DNA from 4 places in the Brevibacterium sp. OS20 genome. Region 4 is predicted to be linked to each of the others. Evidence: riboswitches for the same ligand, from Rfam matches in the RefSeq annotation. Region 4 holds a riboswitch; each other region holds the start of a gene.
The links. A riboswitch is a leader RNA that binds a small molecule or an ion and turns the genes downstream of it on or off. The one in region 4 is predicted to bind thiamine pyrophosphate.
Positions count from the first base shown of each region.

Region 1: another riboswitch for thiamine pyrophosphate. It lies ahead of thiC (phosphomethylpyrimidine synthase ThiC); the one in region 4 lies ahead of thiO (glycine oxidase ThiO).
Region 2: another riboswitch for thiamine pyrophosphate. It lies ahead of ACVZTU_RS03695 (TenA family protein); the one in region 4 lies ahead of thiO (glycine oxidase ThiO).
Region 3: another riboswitch for thiamine pyrophosphate. It lies ahead of thiM (hydroxyethylthiazole kinase); the one in region 4 lies ahead of thiO (glycine oxidase ThiO).

Region 1 covers NZ_CM166367.1:590,733-593,937, forward strand. Annotated here, with positions in the region: gene thiC (phosphomethylpyrimidine synthase ThiC) at 30-1,838, opposite strand; TPP riboswitch at 1,834-1,942, opposite strand; gene ACVZTU_RS02540 (M18 family aminopeptidase) at 2,005-3,205, opposite strand, start outside.
Region 2 covers NZ_CM166367.1:873,518-876,722, reverse strand. Annotated here, with positions in the region: gene ACVZTU_RS03705 (ATP-grasp domain-containing protein) at 43-1,068, shown strand; gene ACVZTU_RS03700 (nucleoside/nucleotide kinase family protein) at 1,140-1,757, shown strand; TPP riboswitch at 1,843-1,949, shown strand; gene ACVZTU_RS03695 (TenA family protein) at 1,944-2,630, shown strand; gene ACVZTU_RS03690 (phytoene desaturase family protein) at 2,685-3,205, shown strand, end outside.
Region 3 covers NZ_CM166367.1:3,034,122-3,037,326, forward strand. Annotated here, with positions in the region: gene thiD (bifunctional hydroxymethylpyrimidine kinase/phosphomethylpyrimidine kinase) at 1-230, opposite strand, end outside; gene thiE (thiamine phosphate synthase) at 227-985, opposite strand; gene thiM (hydroxyethylthiazole kinase) at 982-1,896, opposite strand; TPP riboswitch at 1,884-2,017, opposite strand; gene ACVZTU_RS13620 (sugar ABC transporter permease) at 2,169-3,205, opposite strand, start outside.
Region 4 covers NZ_CM166367.1:1,698,754-1,701,958, reverse strand. Annotated here, with positions in the region: gene ACVZTU_RS07540 (DedA family protein) at 1-124, shown strand, start outside; gene ACVZTU_RS07535 (ketopantoate reductase family protein) at 78-1,043, opposite strand; gene thiE (thiamine phosphate synthase) at 1,040-1,723, opposite strand; TPP riboswitch at 1,735-1,838, shown strand; gene thiO (glycine oxidase ThiO) at 1,828-2,985, shown strand; gene thiS (sulfur carrier protein ThiS) at 2,982-3,205, shown strand, end outside.

The DNA of each region.
Region 1 (3,205 bases), 1.1 Mb from region 4:
GACGGGCGGGATCCGGCCCGGAGCCGGACTCAGCCTTCCCGCAGGCCGACGGTCGGATCGGGCAGGTAGACCTCTCCGCCCGATGCGAGGAACTCGCGGCTCTTCTGCTGCATTCCCGCCAGGGCCTCCTGCGCCTCGGCGCTGCCGTAGGTATCGCGGATGTCCTGGGAGATGCGCATCGAGCAGAACTTCGGACCGCACATCGAACAGAAGTGCGCGGTCTTCGCCGGTTCCGCCGGCAGCGTCTCGTCGTGGAACGCCTCGGCGGTCTCCGGATCGAGGCCGAGGGCGAACTGGTCCCGCCACCGGAATTCGAATCGAGCCTTCGACAGCGCATCATCGCGGGCCGTCGCCCCCGGGTGGCCCTTCGCGATATCGGCGGCATGCGCGGCGATCTTGTACGTGATCACCCCGGTCTTGACGTCGTCACGGTCGGGCAGCCCGAGATGCTCCTTCGGGGTGACGTAGCAGAGCATCGCCGTGCCGTAGCGGGCGATCTCCGTCGCCCCGATCGCCGAGGTGATGTGGTCGTATCCGGGCGCGATATCCGTAACCAGCGGACCCAAGGTGTAGAACGGCGCACCGTGACAGAGCTCCTGCTGACGTTCGACGTTCTCCCGCACGAGGTGAAGCGGAATGTGCCCGGGCCCTTCGACCATCACCTGGACGTCGTGGGCCCACGCGCGTTCGGTGAGTTCGGCGAGAGTGTCGAGCTCGGCGAACTGGGCGGCATCATTGGCATCGGCGATAGAACCCGGCCGCAGTCCGTCGCCGAGCGAGAAAGCGACATCGTAGCGAGCGAAGATCTCACAGAGTTCATCGAAGTGGGTGTAGAGGAAGTTCTCCTCGTGGTGGGCAAGGCACCAGCCGGCCATGATGGACCCGCCGCGTGAGACCATCCCGGTGACCCGGTCAGCCGTGAGAGGAACGTAGCGCAGCAGCACACCGGCGTGCACGGTCATGTAGTCGACACCCTGCTCGCACTGCTCGATGACGGTGTCGCGATAGATCTCCCAGGTCAGCGCGTTCGCATCGCCGTCGACCTTCTCCAGCGCCTGATAGATCGGGACGGTGCCGATGGGGATCGGCGAATTGCGGATGATCCACTCCCTAGTGGTGTGGATGTCATTGCCGGTCGACAGATCCATGAGGGTGTCGGCACCCCACTTCGCGGCCCACCGCAGCTTCTGCACCTCCTCGGCGATGGAGCTGGTGACCGCGGAATTGCCGATGTTCGCATTGATCTTGACGAGGAACGCCCTGCCGATGATCATCGGCTCGGATTCGGGGTGATTGATGTTGTTCGGAATGATCGCGCGACCGGAGGCGAGCTCGGCGCGCACGAGTTCGACATCGCACTGCTCGCGAAGCGCCACGAACCGCATCTCCGGGGTGATGATGCCCTGCTTTGCGTAGTGCATCTGGGTCACCGTGCGGCCGGACTTGGCCCGACGGGGGACCGGTTTGCGTCCCTTCCACTGCTGCGACGGGGCACCTCGGCGGACGGCGGCACGACCGTCATCGGCGATGCGGTGGCCGCGGGCGTCATACGTCTCAGTGTCGAGGCGGTTCTCGATCCACGGGAATCGCAGAGCGGGCAGTCCCTCTTCCGGAATGCTGCCCGGCCCGACGGTGCGGTAGACGTCGACGGGATCGTTGGCCCGACCGTTCGAGTCCTCGAGCTCGATGCGGGTCACGGGAACGCGGATGTCGTGTTCCTCGTCCTCGACCCATGCCGGCGAATGCGTCGGATACTGCTCGAGGGTGAACTGGTCGTGCGAATCTGCGTCAGACGAAGTCGTGGCAGGGGCAGGTGTTTCAGGGGTGAATGCAGTCATCTGCAGTCCTCACTTCCTACGCCGGTATCAACCGGATCAGGTTCTACGGTCTCGGACGATCCAGTCCGATCTCAGCCCTTGCAGCGGGCTCCCGTGGGGTCGTGCCATTCCTATCACGACTGACGCAGTGAGGACAACCGTGGCTCCTTGAGCGACGGGAATGGGGTCAGCCGCCCTGGAGGAACGCCTTCGCAGCGGCGCCGAGGGCGACGACGTCGGAGACCGCGACCATTTCGCGTGCCGAGTGCATCGAGTACAGAGCCGGGCCCACATCAACGGTCGTCATGCCCAGCCGGGTCGCGGTCAGCGGTCCGATCGTCGACCCGCAGGGCATCGCATTGTTCGACACGAAATCCTGGTACTCGACCCCGGCGGCCGCGCACGCCCGTGACCACACGGCGGTGCCCACCGCATCCGTGGCGTAGCGCTGCTGAGCGTTGAGCTTGAGCAGGGGACCGCCGCCGAGGCGGGGGCGGACATGCGGATCGTGCCGTTCGGGATAGTTCGGATGGGCAGCATGCCCGGCATCGGAGGAGACACACACCGAGGTGGACATCGACGCGAGATAATCGCTGCGCGTCGACTGCGGCAGCAAGGAGGCGACGATGCGCTCGGTGACGTCGGCGAGGAACGGACCGCACGCGCCCGAGCGCGAATTCGACCCGATCTCCTCATGATCGAACGCCGCGAACAGTGGGATGCCGTCGAGCCCGTCGGCATCGAGCTGGGTGAGCGCGGTGACGCCGGCGTGGACGGACAGGAGGTTGTCCAGCCTCGGCGAGGCGAAGAACTCCTCGGCGGCACCGAAGAGGGCCGGCTCCTGAACGGGAATCGTGTAGACATCGTGGCCGACGACGGACTCGGCATCGACCCCGGCAGAGGCGGCGAGCAGTTCGATGATGTCCGCCTCGGCGAGGTCGGCCAGACCGATGACGGGAGCGGTGTGACGCTGCTTGTCCAAGGTCAGACCCTCATTGACCTGCCGGTCGAGGTGGATCGCGAGCTGCGGGATGCGGGCGATCGGCCCGGTGCGGGCGAGCACGATGCTGCCGTCGGCGAGGCCGAGCCGACCCGCGAACGCGAGCTCACGATCGAGCCACGAATTCAGCAGCGGCCCGCCGTAGATCTCCACCCCGACCTGCCGGGTGCCTTCGGCGGTGAACTCGCCGCCGGGTTTGAGTTTGAACGCCGGGGAGTCGGTGTGGGAACCGAACACGCGGAACCGGGGAGCCGCCTCGGTGACGGTGGGATTCATCCACGCGATGAGCGCGCCGTCGCGGATGACGTAGTGCCCGGTTCCGGGCGTCAGCGCCCAGGGAACGGACTCGTCGAGGCGGGAGAAACCGGCCTCTTCCAGGCGTTTCGCC
Region 2 (3,205 bases), 830 kb from region 4:
CGCGTACTCTCGGCCGCACCGGCTCCACGATGAAGGTTCGCGATGAGTTCTCATGCCCTGCCCGTCGGCGGCACTCCGACGGTGCACATCATCCACGACAATCCGGAATGGATCGCACCATTCACGGATGCGCTCGACCGCCTCGGCGTCGCACACGTCGAATGGCTGCTGCCCGAGACCACGATCGATCTCGACGCCGAGCCCCCACAGGGGGTGTTCTGGTCGCGGCTGTCGGCGTCGGCGCACACCCGGACCGATCCGCATGTGAAGGAGTACGGGCGTGCGGTCCTCGACTGGCTCGCCGCCGCCGGCCGCCGAGTCATCAACGGACGCGATGTCTACGAGCTCGAGGTGAGCAAGGTCCGTCAGCATCGCGAGCTGGCCGGCCGGGGCTTCGATGTTCCGCGCACCGCCGCCGCGTTCGGACCGCGGGCGCTCGTCGACGCCGCGGCCGGCTTCACTCCCCCATTCATCACGAAGCACAATCAGGGCGGCAAGGGCCTCGGTGTGCGTCGCTTCGACTCCCACGCCGAGCTCGAGGCGGTCGCCGATGAGTTCGCGCCCGGTGGAGCGAATGCGCCGATCGACGGCATCACCCTCATCCAGGAATATGTGCAGCCTGCCCAGCCGTTCATCACCCGTGCCGAAGTCATCGGCGGACGCTTCCACTATGCGGTGCGCGTCGACGTCTCAGCTGGGTCATTCGAGCTGTGCCCGGCCGATGCCTGCACGATTCCGGGTGCCGGGGCCGATCCCGACGTCGAGGCGGTCCCCCAGTTCGCCCGCCGTGAGGAGATCACGGCCGGAACACCGCTCATCGCTCGGCTCGAGACGTTGTTGGCCGACCTCGGCATCGAGATCGCCGGCGTCGAGTTCATCGAGACCGCCGACGGCCGTCAGGTCGTCTACGACATCAACACGAACACGAACTACAACCCGTCCGTCGAGTCCGCCGAACAGTCGGCAGGCCGTCAGCCTGCCGCGGACCGTATCGCCGATTTCATCGCCGATGCCCTCGCCAAGGCGGCCCCACCGTCCGTGCCGCTCGCCGGGTCCGCATCCAGGTGAGGTCCCGGGACACGGTCCTACGTCACCTGCTCGCCGATCTCCGCGCAGTCCGGCCTAGGCAACGCGCTCTCGTGGCCCTCGATGGGGTCGACGGTGCGGGGAAGACGATGCTCGCTCACGAGCTCGTGAATTTGGCCGAGACCGCTGCGGACGTTCCTGGACAAGATTCCGACCGCCGGGTCACCGCCATCAGCATCGACGCGTTCCACCACCCTCGGGCGATCCGGTACGCCCAAGGCAAGGGGCCAGACACTTTCTATCGCCGTTCCTATGATTACGGAGCTTTCGTCGAATCCGTCGTCGAACCATTTCGACGAGGCGACTCGGTCGTTCCAGCCGTGTGGGACGTCGACAAGGATCGGCCGATAGCGCCCGAACCTCGGAGCCTGCCGAACGACTGCGTCCTCCTGGTCGAGGGAATCTTCCTCCATCGTCCCGAGCTTGTGGATCTCTGGGATGCGAGCATCTGGGTCGATGTTCCGTTTGAAGTCTCGGTCCCACGAGGAAACGAGCGATTTGCCGGAGCCTTCGATGCCGATCCAGAGGATGAGTCGAATCGCCGCTACGTCGGTGGTCAGCGACTCTACTTCGCCGAGGCTGCTCCGTGGGAAAACGCCACATGGGTGCTCGACAATCGCGATCTGGAACGGCCGACCCTGATCCGCCGGTCCGGGCCCGGCCGACCCTGATCCGCCGGTCCGGGCCCGACCGGCCCTGATCTGCCAGCCCTGGCCCGTTCGCTCTGACAGCACACCTTATCCCGATGATAGTGTCGAAGTGCTACAGGGGAGCGCCGAAAGGACCGGCGCTGAGAGTGCGCATGCAGACCCTTTGAACCTGATCCGGTGAGCACCGGCGGAGGGAGTGGACAAGCAATGACCACCACAGATTTCGACACATCGATCACCGTGGACGCCGACGGAGCGGTATCAGCACTGGTGAGTTCGACCAGCTGGCAGTGGGCGGGAGCCGTCGAACACAGATTCGTCCAGGATCTCTTCGCCGGCAGCATCGACGACGCCGTGATGCGCGACTATCTGGTGCAGGACTATCAGTTCTTCGAGTCGTTTCTGTCGATGCTCGGCGCGTGCGTGGCCCACGCCGATGAACTCGAGGCGAAGCTGCGGTTCGCCCGACAGCTGGGAATGCTCGTCGCCGATGAGGACACCTATTTCGTCGACTCCTTCGCCGAGTTGGGAGTCGATACAGCCGATTATCTCCACCCGGAACTGACCGCCCCGACGGTTGGGTTCCGCGATCTCATGGACTCGTCAGTCGCTTCGGCGTCGTATCCGCAGCTGCTCGTCGTCCTCGTTGTCGCCGAATGGCTCTATCTCGACTGGGCCGAGTCCCGGATGGACATGCCGCCGCGACATATTCACCGAGGCTGGATCGATCTCCACCGAGGCGAGGCCTTTCACGGGTGGGTGCAGTTCCTCGTCGACGAACTCGAACGCGTCTTCCCCTCCGGCGACGCCGAAGCCGCCGAGTCCCTGACCCGCGTGTGGCGGCACGCCGTCGACCTCGAATGCGCTTTCTTCGACAACGTGTACGACAACTGAGCCGCCAGGGAACGCACGCCGCAGCCGTCCATCTCACTGACCTAGACTGGCCCCATGAGCACAGGTGTAGATGCAGTCGTCGTCGGAAGTGGTCCCAACGGCATGGCCGCCGCCGTCACCCTGGCCCGCGCCGGGCTGAGCGTCGAAGTTTACGAGGCTCAGCCGACGATCGGCGGCGGTGCACGCACCCTCGACCTCGGTCTGGCCCCCGGCGTCACTCATGACATCTGCTCGGCCGTCCACCCACTGGCCATCGCCAGCCCCTTCTTCGTCGACTTCGACCTGCGTGCCCGCGGCCTCGAGTTCACCACCCCCGAGATCTCCTACGCCCAGCCCCTCGACGGCAAACCCGCCGCGCTGGCCTTCCACGATCTCGAAAAGACGGTCGACCACCTCGGCGCGGCAGGACCGGAATGGCGGCGTTTCTTCGCTCCGCTGCTCGACCGGGTCGATGACGCGATCTGGCTCTCCCTCGGTGACAAACGTTCTGTGCCGGAGACCCTGCGCGATCTTCCCGGCATCGCGAACGTCGTGAAGTTCGGCCTGCGGCTCCTGTCCCAGGCCAGTCCGGCGTG
Region 3 (3,205 bases), 1.3 Mb from region 4:
GCATCGACGGGCAGGTCGCCGAGCACGGAGTCGAACTGATCGGCGACGAAATCGACGTCGATCGGATAGACGCGGGACACACCGTGCGTGTTCTGCGCGACGAGGGCGGTGATGACGGTCGTGCCCATGGTCTTCCGCGCGGTGAAGGTCTTGAGGTCGGCATGGATTCCGGCACCGCCGGAGGGATCGGTGCCGGCGATGGACAGGGTGATCGGCGGGCGGGTTGTCACTGTGCACTCCCGGCGTATGCGGCGAGCAGCTCCTCTGCTGCCGTCTTCGGATCGTCGGCCATGCAGATCGCCGAGACCACGCAGATCCCGATCAGCCCACGTCCCTGCAGGTCAGGGGCACGATCGGCGTTGATGCCGCCGATCGCGACCGCGGGGATGCCCGCTTCTGCGACCAGTTCCCCGAGGCGGTCCGGTCCGATTCCGCCGGGGGCGTCTGCTTTCGTGGAGGTGTCAAAGACCGGTCCGATGCCGACGAGGTCGACGACTCCGGAGTCTCGGGCGGCGGCGAATTCGTCGCTGTTCGCGGCCGAGAGACCGATGAGCGGTTCCGCACCCAGGGCGGCGCGCACCTCGGCGACGGTGGTGTCAGTTTGGCCGACGTGGATGTGCACGTTCTCGCCTTCGTCGATGAGGCGGCGGGCCACCTCGACGCGGTCGTTGAGGACGACGGGGACCGTGCGGTCGGTGTCGCGGGTGGCGGCGTCGACGGCGGCGATGACCTGGCGGGTGAGCGAATAGAAGCCTGCATCGTCGATGTCTTTGTCGCGGACCTGGACGATGCCCACTCCCCCGGCGACGGCGGCCTGCACGGTTTCGGCGACGCTGCGGCCGGCGGCCTCGCATTGCGCGGAGTCGGTGACGAGGTAGAGGCGCGTGTCGATTCCGGCGAAGCGGTCGGCCGAGCCGTCTCGGTCGTTCGCGGTCGCGCCGTCGTCAGCCGGGTTGTCGGCGATGTGGGCGGATCCGGCGGTCATGCCTGGACGCCTTCGCCGGCGGTGAGCGTGTCGAGGCCGATTCTCGCCTGTGCGAGTCGGTCACCGTCGACGGTGTGGAGTGCGTCGAGAAAGTTCACCGAGTAGCTGCCGGGCCCCTTCGCACCATCGGCGGCGAGTTCCCCGGCGACCGCGAAGTGGGCGTGGGCGGCGACGACGGCTTCGAACTTCGCCGAGGCGTCCCCACCGTTCGCGGACTGCTCAGTGGCGTTGACGGCTGAGACGTCGGCGTCGGGGTCGGCGAGTCCGGCTCGGGCGGCGGCCAGGTAGGCGACGGTGACGGCACCGAGTGAGCAGCCGGTGCCGATGACGAGCGGCATGAACTCATGTCCACCTGAGATGCGGGCGACGTGGTCAGTGCCGTCGATGTGGGCGACGACGGCATCGGTGGGTCCGGAGACGGCGACGATGGCACCGGTCTCTCGGGCCAGCTTCGCGGCAGCGGGTAGGACGGCGTCGACTTCATCGGTGGAGTCGACTCCACGACCACCGAGTCCGACTCCGGCGAGTGCGGCGATCTCGGAGGCGTTGCCGCGGATGGCGGTCGGGTGATCGGCGGCGGCGCGGCGGATGCGGGAGGTGCGGAAGTCGACGGCGCCGACGCTTACGGGGTCGAGGACCCAGGGTTTTCCGGCGGTGTTGGCGACGTCGATGGCGGCATCGGCGGCGAGCAGCTGGTGGTTCGAGGCGGTTCCGAAGTTGACGAGGATTCCGCTGGCGATCCCGGCAAACTGACCGGCGTCTGCTTCGTGATCGAGCATTGCCGGGGAGGCGCCGATGGCCAGGAGCACGTTGGCGCTGAACTGCTGCACGACGGTGTTCGTGATGCACTGGATGAGTGGATTGCTTGCGCGCAGACGCGCATTCGCAGAACGCAGGTCGAAGTCAACCATGACGATCCCTTCGCTAGTATGGCCCAGATCAGGTTCGATGGGTGTTCTCTCAGCCTCGGTGTCCTCCGTGCGCAGCGTCTTGGTGCGAACGGATCCTCATGAGGCACCCCATGTCATTGGCTCCGACTGTATCAGCCCGGTCGGACACGGGCGACTCCATACTCTGCTTGGATGCTCAGCACCGACCGCTCGACTCAACGTCGCTGTATCAAGCTATGCATTGCGCGCTCGACGCTAAGGCGAGCGGTCGGCAGAGAGAGCTTAACGCCCCACTACCCGCGCCCGACGTACCTCTGACCGCGGCGGCTGAGCGCATCGATGACAACTGCGGTGAGCAGAACAAGTGCGGTGATGATCTGCTGTGCATCGGAGTTGAAGCCGATGAGGTAGAGACCGTTGTTGATCGCACCGACGACCAGAGCACCGAGCACGGCTGCCCAGGCGGTTCCGCGTCCGCCGAACAGCGAGGTGCCGCCGATGACAGCTGCAGCGATCGCATTGAGCAGGTCCTGCGTGCTCACCAGCGTCGATCCCGCATTTGTCGTCACACCGGTCTTGATGAAGCCGAACAATGCGGCCAGCACTCCGGCTGCCATGAACACGCTGATGCGCACCCAGGTCACGCGGATGCCGGCACGCCGTGCAGCTTCGACCTTTCCGCCGACGGCGTAGATGGAACGACCGTAGCGGGTCTTGCGCAGCACGAGGTCGATGATGATCGCAATGACGATCATGAGGAAGAAAGGCATCGCCAGACCGAAGTCCTGATTGACGAGGATGAGGAACCCGAACACGATCGCGGCCAGCAACACGATCCGCACGATCACAGAGGTCCAGCTCGGAGCGCTGAGACCCTCCCGGTGGCGGCGCAGCTTCGAATAGATGATGCCGCCGCCGAAGCCGATGATCGCGACGGCGCCGAAGATATAGGCCCAGATCGCAGGAAAGTAGAAGCTGGCGAAGTCGAAGGCGAAGGTGTCCGACATCGACAGGTTCTTCTGCGTGCCCAATGTCGTCAGAGTCAGACCGGTGAACGCGAGCAGACCGGCCAAGGTGACGACGAACGCCGGGATGCCGACGACGGCGAAGAACCAACCTTGAATCGCGCCGACGACCAGGCCGAGCAGCAGCATGATGACCAGCGCTAAGGCCGGCGGCACACCTTGCCTTACCACCAAGACACCGAGCAGCGAGGCGGCCAAACCGCCCAATTGCGCCAGAGACAGATCGATCTCGCCGAGGAGCAGGATGAGGTTGATGCCGAGAGCCAGGATCGCGAGGAACGCGACCTGAGTGGAGAGGTTGACTA
Region 4 (3,205 bases):
GCATCGTTCGTCAGACGTCGAACACGCTCAGCCGCAGGAGCCGTATCTGGCGATGCTGCGCACCGGCATTGCCGAAGTCAGAGCCGCTTCTGGGCTTCCCCTGCCCGCAGCTGCACAAGTGTGAGGTCGAGCAGCGGAGTCGCCACTCCCAGATCCTCCGCCTTGATCGACAGGTCGCCGAGGATGTGCTCCGTTTCGCTCGGCAGCCCTGCCGTCACATCCCGGTAGAGGGATGAGGTGAAGGCGGAACCGTCCTCGGTGAGCATCTTGATAGTCATGGCGTGGGAGGCTTCCGACACCGGGTGTCCTGCCGCAGCCGCCACGGCTTCGAGTTCATCGATGATGGCATACACGTGCGATCTGCCGCCGGCTTCCATGATCGCTCCGACCGGGGCGCGGAACAGGCAGGTGACGACTCCTGCCGCGGCGATGAAGATCCATTTCTCCCACAGCCCGTCGATGATTCCATCGACGGTCTGGAGTTTGAATCCGGGCACATCGAGCGCCTCGGAGATGCGTGTGGGCACTTCGGCGCCGTGGAGATCTCCGATGGTCATCACGGCCAGGTCGGTGAGCTGGACGACGGCTCCGTCCCTGATGGTGCCGACGATCTTGACGAACCCTCCGAGCACCTGTCCGGGGTATCTGCTCTGCAGCTTCTCGATCTGAGCCATGCCGTTGAGGAACGGAATGATCGTCGTCTGCTCGCCCACAGCCGGTCCGATATCGGCGATGACCGAGTCGAGTCCACCCGCTTTGACCGCGACGATGACGAGGTCGAAGGTTCGTGATGCGGCTGTGAGTTCCTCAGCGGTGATGACATCGACCTGATTCGTCCGATCATCACCGGGTGCAGTGAAGCGCAGTCCCTCCGCGCGGACCGTCTCCGCCCGTGCCTGCCGGAGCAGGAAAGTGACATCGCGTCCGGCCTCCTGCAGATAGGTGCCGAACGCTCCGCCGGTCGCCCCCGCCCCGGCGATGAGAACCGACAGGTCAGCGCCAGCACCGATTCCCTCGGATGCTCTGTCAGCTGCTTGGGTCATTCCAACTCCTCCTTGAGCTCCCGCGCGGCCGCAGCGGGATCCTCAGCCGAGGCTATCGCACGGACGACGACGGCACGCCTCGCGCCCGCCTGCCGGATCGCGTCCAGCCTCTCCCCGGTCGCGATACCGCCGATCGCGAACCACGGTTTGGCCGCCTCGGCGGCGGTGGCGGTCAGCAGCGCCGTCCCCACAGAGGCGCGGCCCGGCTTCGTCGGGGTCTCCCAGACCGGCCCGACACAGAAATAGTCGGTCTCCGGGTCCGCCTCGGCGGCGAGCGCCTGCTCGAGGGAATGGGTCGAGCGGCCGAGGATGACATCGGGTCCGAGCACAGCCCTGGCCTGAGCACTGGTGAGGTCGCCCTGACCGACGTGGAAGACGTCGGCGTCGGTCAGCAGCGCAACGTCGGCACGGTCATTGACTGAGAAGAGCTTGTCGTGACGGGCGGCAATATCTTTGAGGACCTCCAATGCCGCGATCTCGGCGCGGGCCTCGAGGCTCTTGTCCCTCAGTTGGATGATGTCGACACCTCCACGGTAGGCGGCGTCGAGGAACTCGGCGAGGTCGCCCTGACCGGTCCGGGCATCGGTGCACAGGTAGAGCTTCGCCTCTGCCAGTCGTGCCTCTCTCCAGGCTCTCTTCGTCTGCCGCGCTGCGGTGCGCGGTGGCATCTGTGTGGTCATGGTCATAGAGTAGAGGAGTTCGCGGGAGCCTCCCAACGAGGCTGAGAGGGCGTAAGAGCCGACCGTCAGACCTGATGCGGATCATGCCGCCGGAGGGAGAAGCTGTGAGAGTCATTGTCGTCGGCGCCGGGATCATCGGCCTGTCCACGGCCTGGTATCTGCGCCGCCTCGGTACCGAAGTCACCATCATCGATCCTGCGCCCGCTCAGGGTGCGAGCCATGCTGCCGCAGGGATGCTCGCTCCCGCCGCCGAGGTGGTCTGGGGGCAGACTCCCCTGTACCCGCTGATGCGAGCCTCCGCGCAGATGTATCCTCAGTTCTCCGCCGAGGTGGCGAGCGCCGCTGGCAGCGATCTCGGTTTTTCGGATGCCGGAACATTGGTGTGCGCCGGTGACCGAGCTGATCTGCAGGCTCTGCGGGAGCTGCGCGATGCACAGTCGCGGTCCGGTTTCGCCACCGAGCTCATCACCGGCAGTGCTGCCCGCCGGGTTGAGCCGTCGTTGTCGCCTGCCGTCGCCGGGGCCGTGCACATTCCAGGCGATCACTCGATCGACCCCCGTCGGCTCACTGCCGCATTGCTGACTGTCCTGTCCTCTCACTCAGGAGGCTTCATTCGCCAGCGGGCGGCCAGCCTGATCAAGGACGGCGATACGACTGTGGGAGTCGCACTGGGCGATGGCCGCCGGTTGGAGGCCGATCAGGTGATCATCTGCGCCGGCAGCGCTGTGTCCGCGTTCGTCGGTGCCCCGCAGCTGCCTCTGCGTGAGGTCTGGGGTGATGTTCTGCGACTGCGCGCCTCCGCGAAGGCGACTCCGCTGCTGAGCCGCACCATCCGCGGGCTGGTCAATGGTCGCCCCGTCTACCTGGTTCCTCGCCCGGACGGCGAGATCGTGCTCGGTGCCAGTTCGCGTGAGGACGGACTCTCCGGCACTCCGGCCGGGGCGATTCACCGGCTGCTCGCCGACGGGCAGCGACTGGTCCCGGGCATCCTCGACGCGGAGATCACCGATATCACCACCCGTGCCCGGCCCGGTTCTCCGGACGACCTGCCGATGATCGGCCGCATCGATCCCGGCTGCATCGTGAGCACCGGGTATTTCCGCCACGGCATCCTCTTGGCCCCGTTCGGCGGCAGGCTCGGTGCCGAGCTCGCCCTGGGCGTCGCCTCCGACTGGCCTCCTGACGGGACGCTCGAGTCCGTGTCCCCACACCGCTTCACCACAGACCACACCAGTGCCTACCCGATGAGGAGCATCTCATGACCGACCACGAACACTCACCGACCATCGTCCTCAACGGCGCTCGCCATGAGCTGCCGGGTGCCACCTCGGCGCTCGACCTCATCGCCGACGTCACCGGACGGGAGCTGAACCCCGATGGGACACCAGCCGACGGCGGCCGCCTGGGCATCGCCCTGGCCGTCGACGGTGAAGTCATCCGTCGCGGTGCCTGGTCCGATTGCACCCTGGCCGACGGGCACAC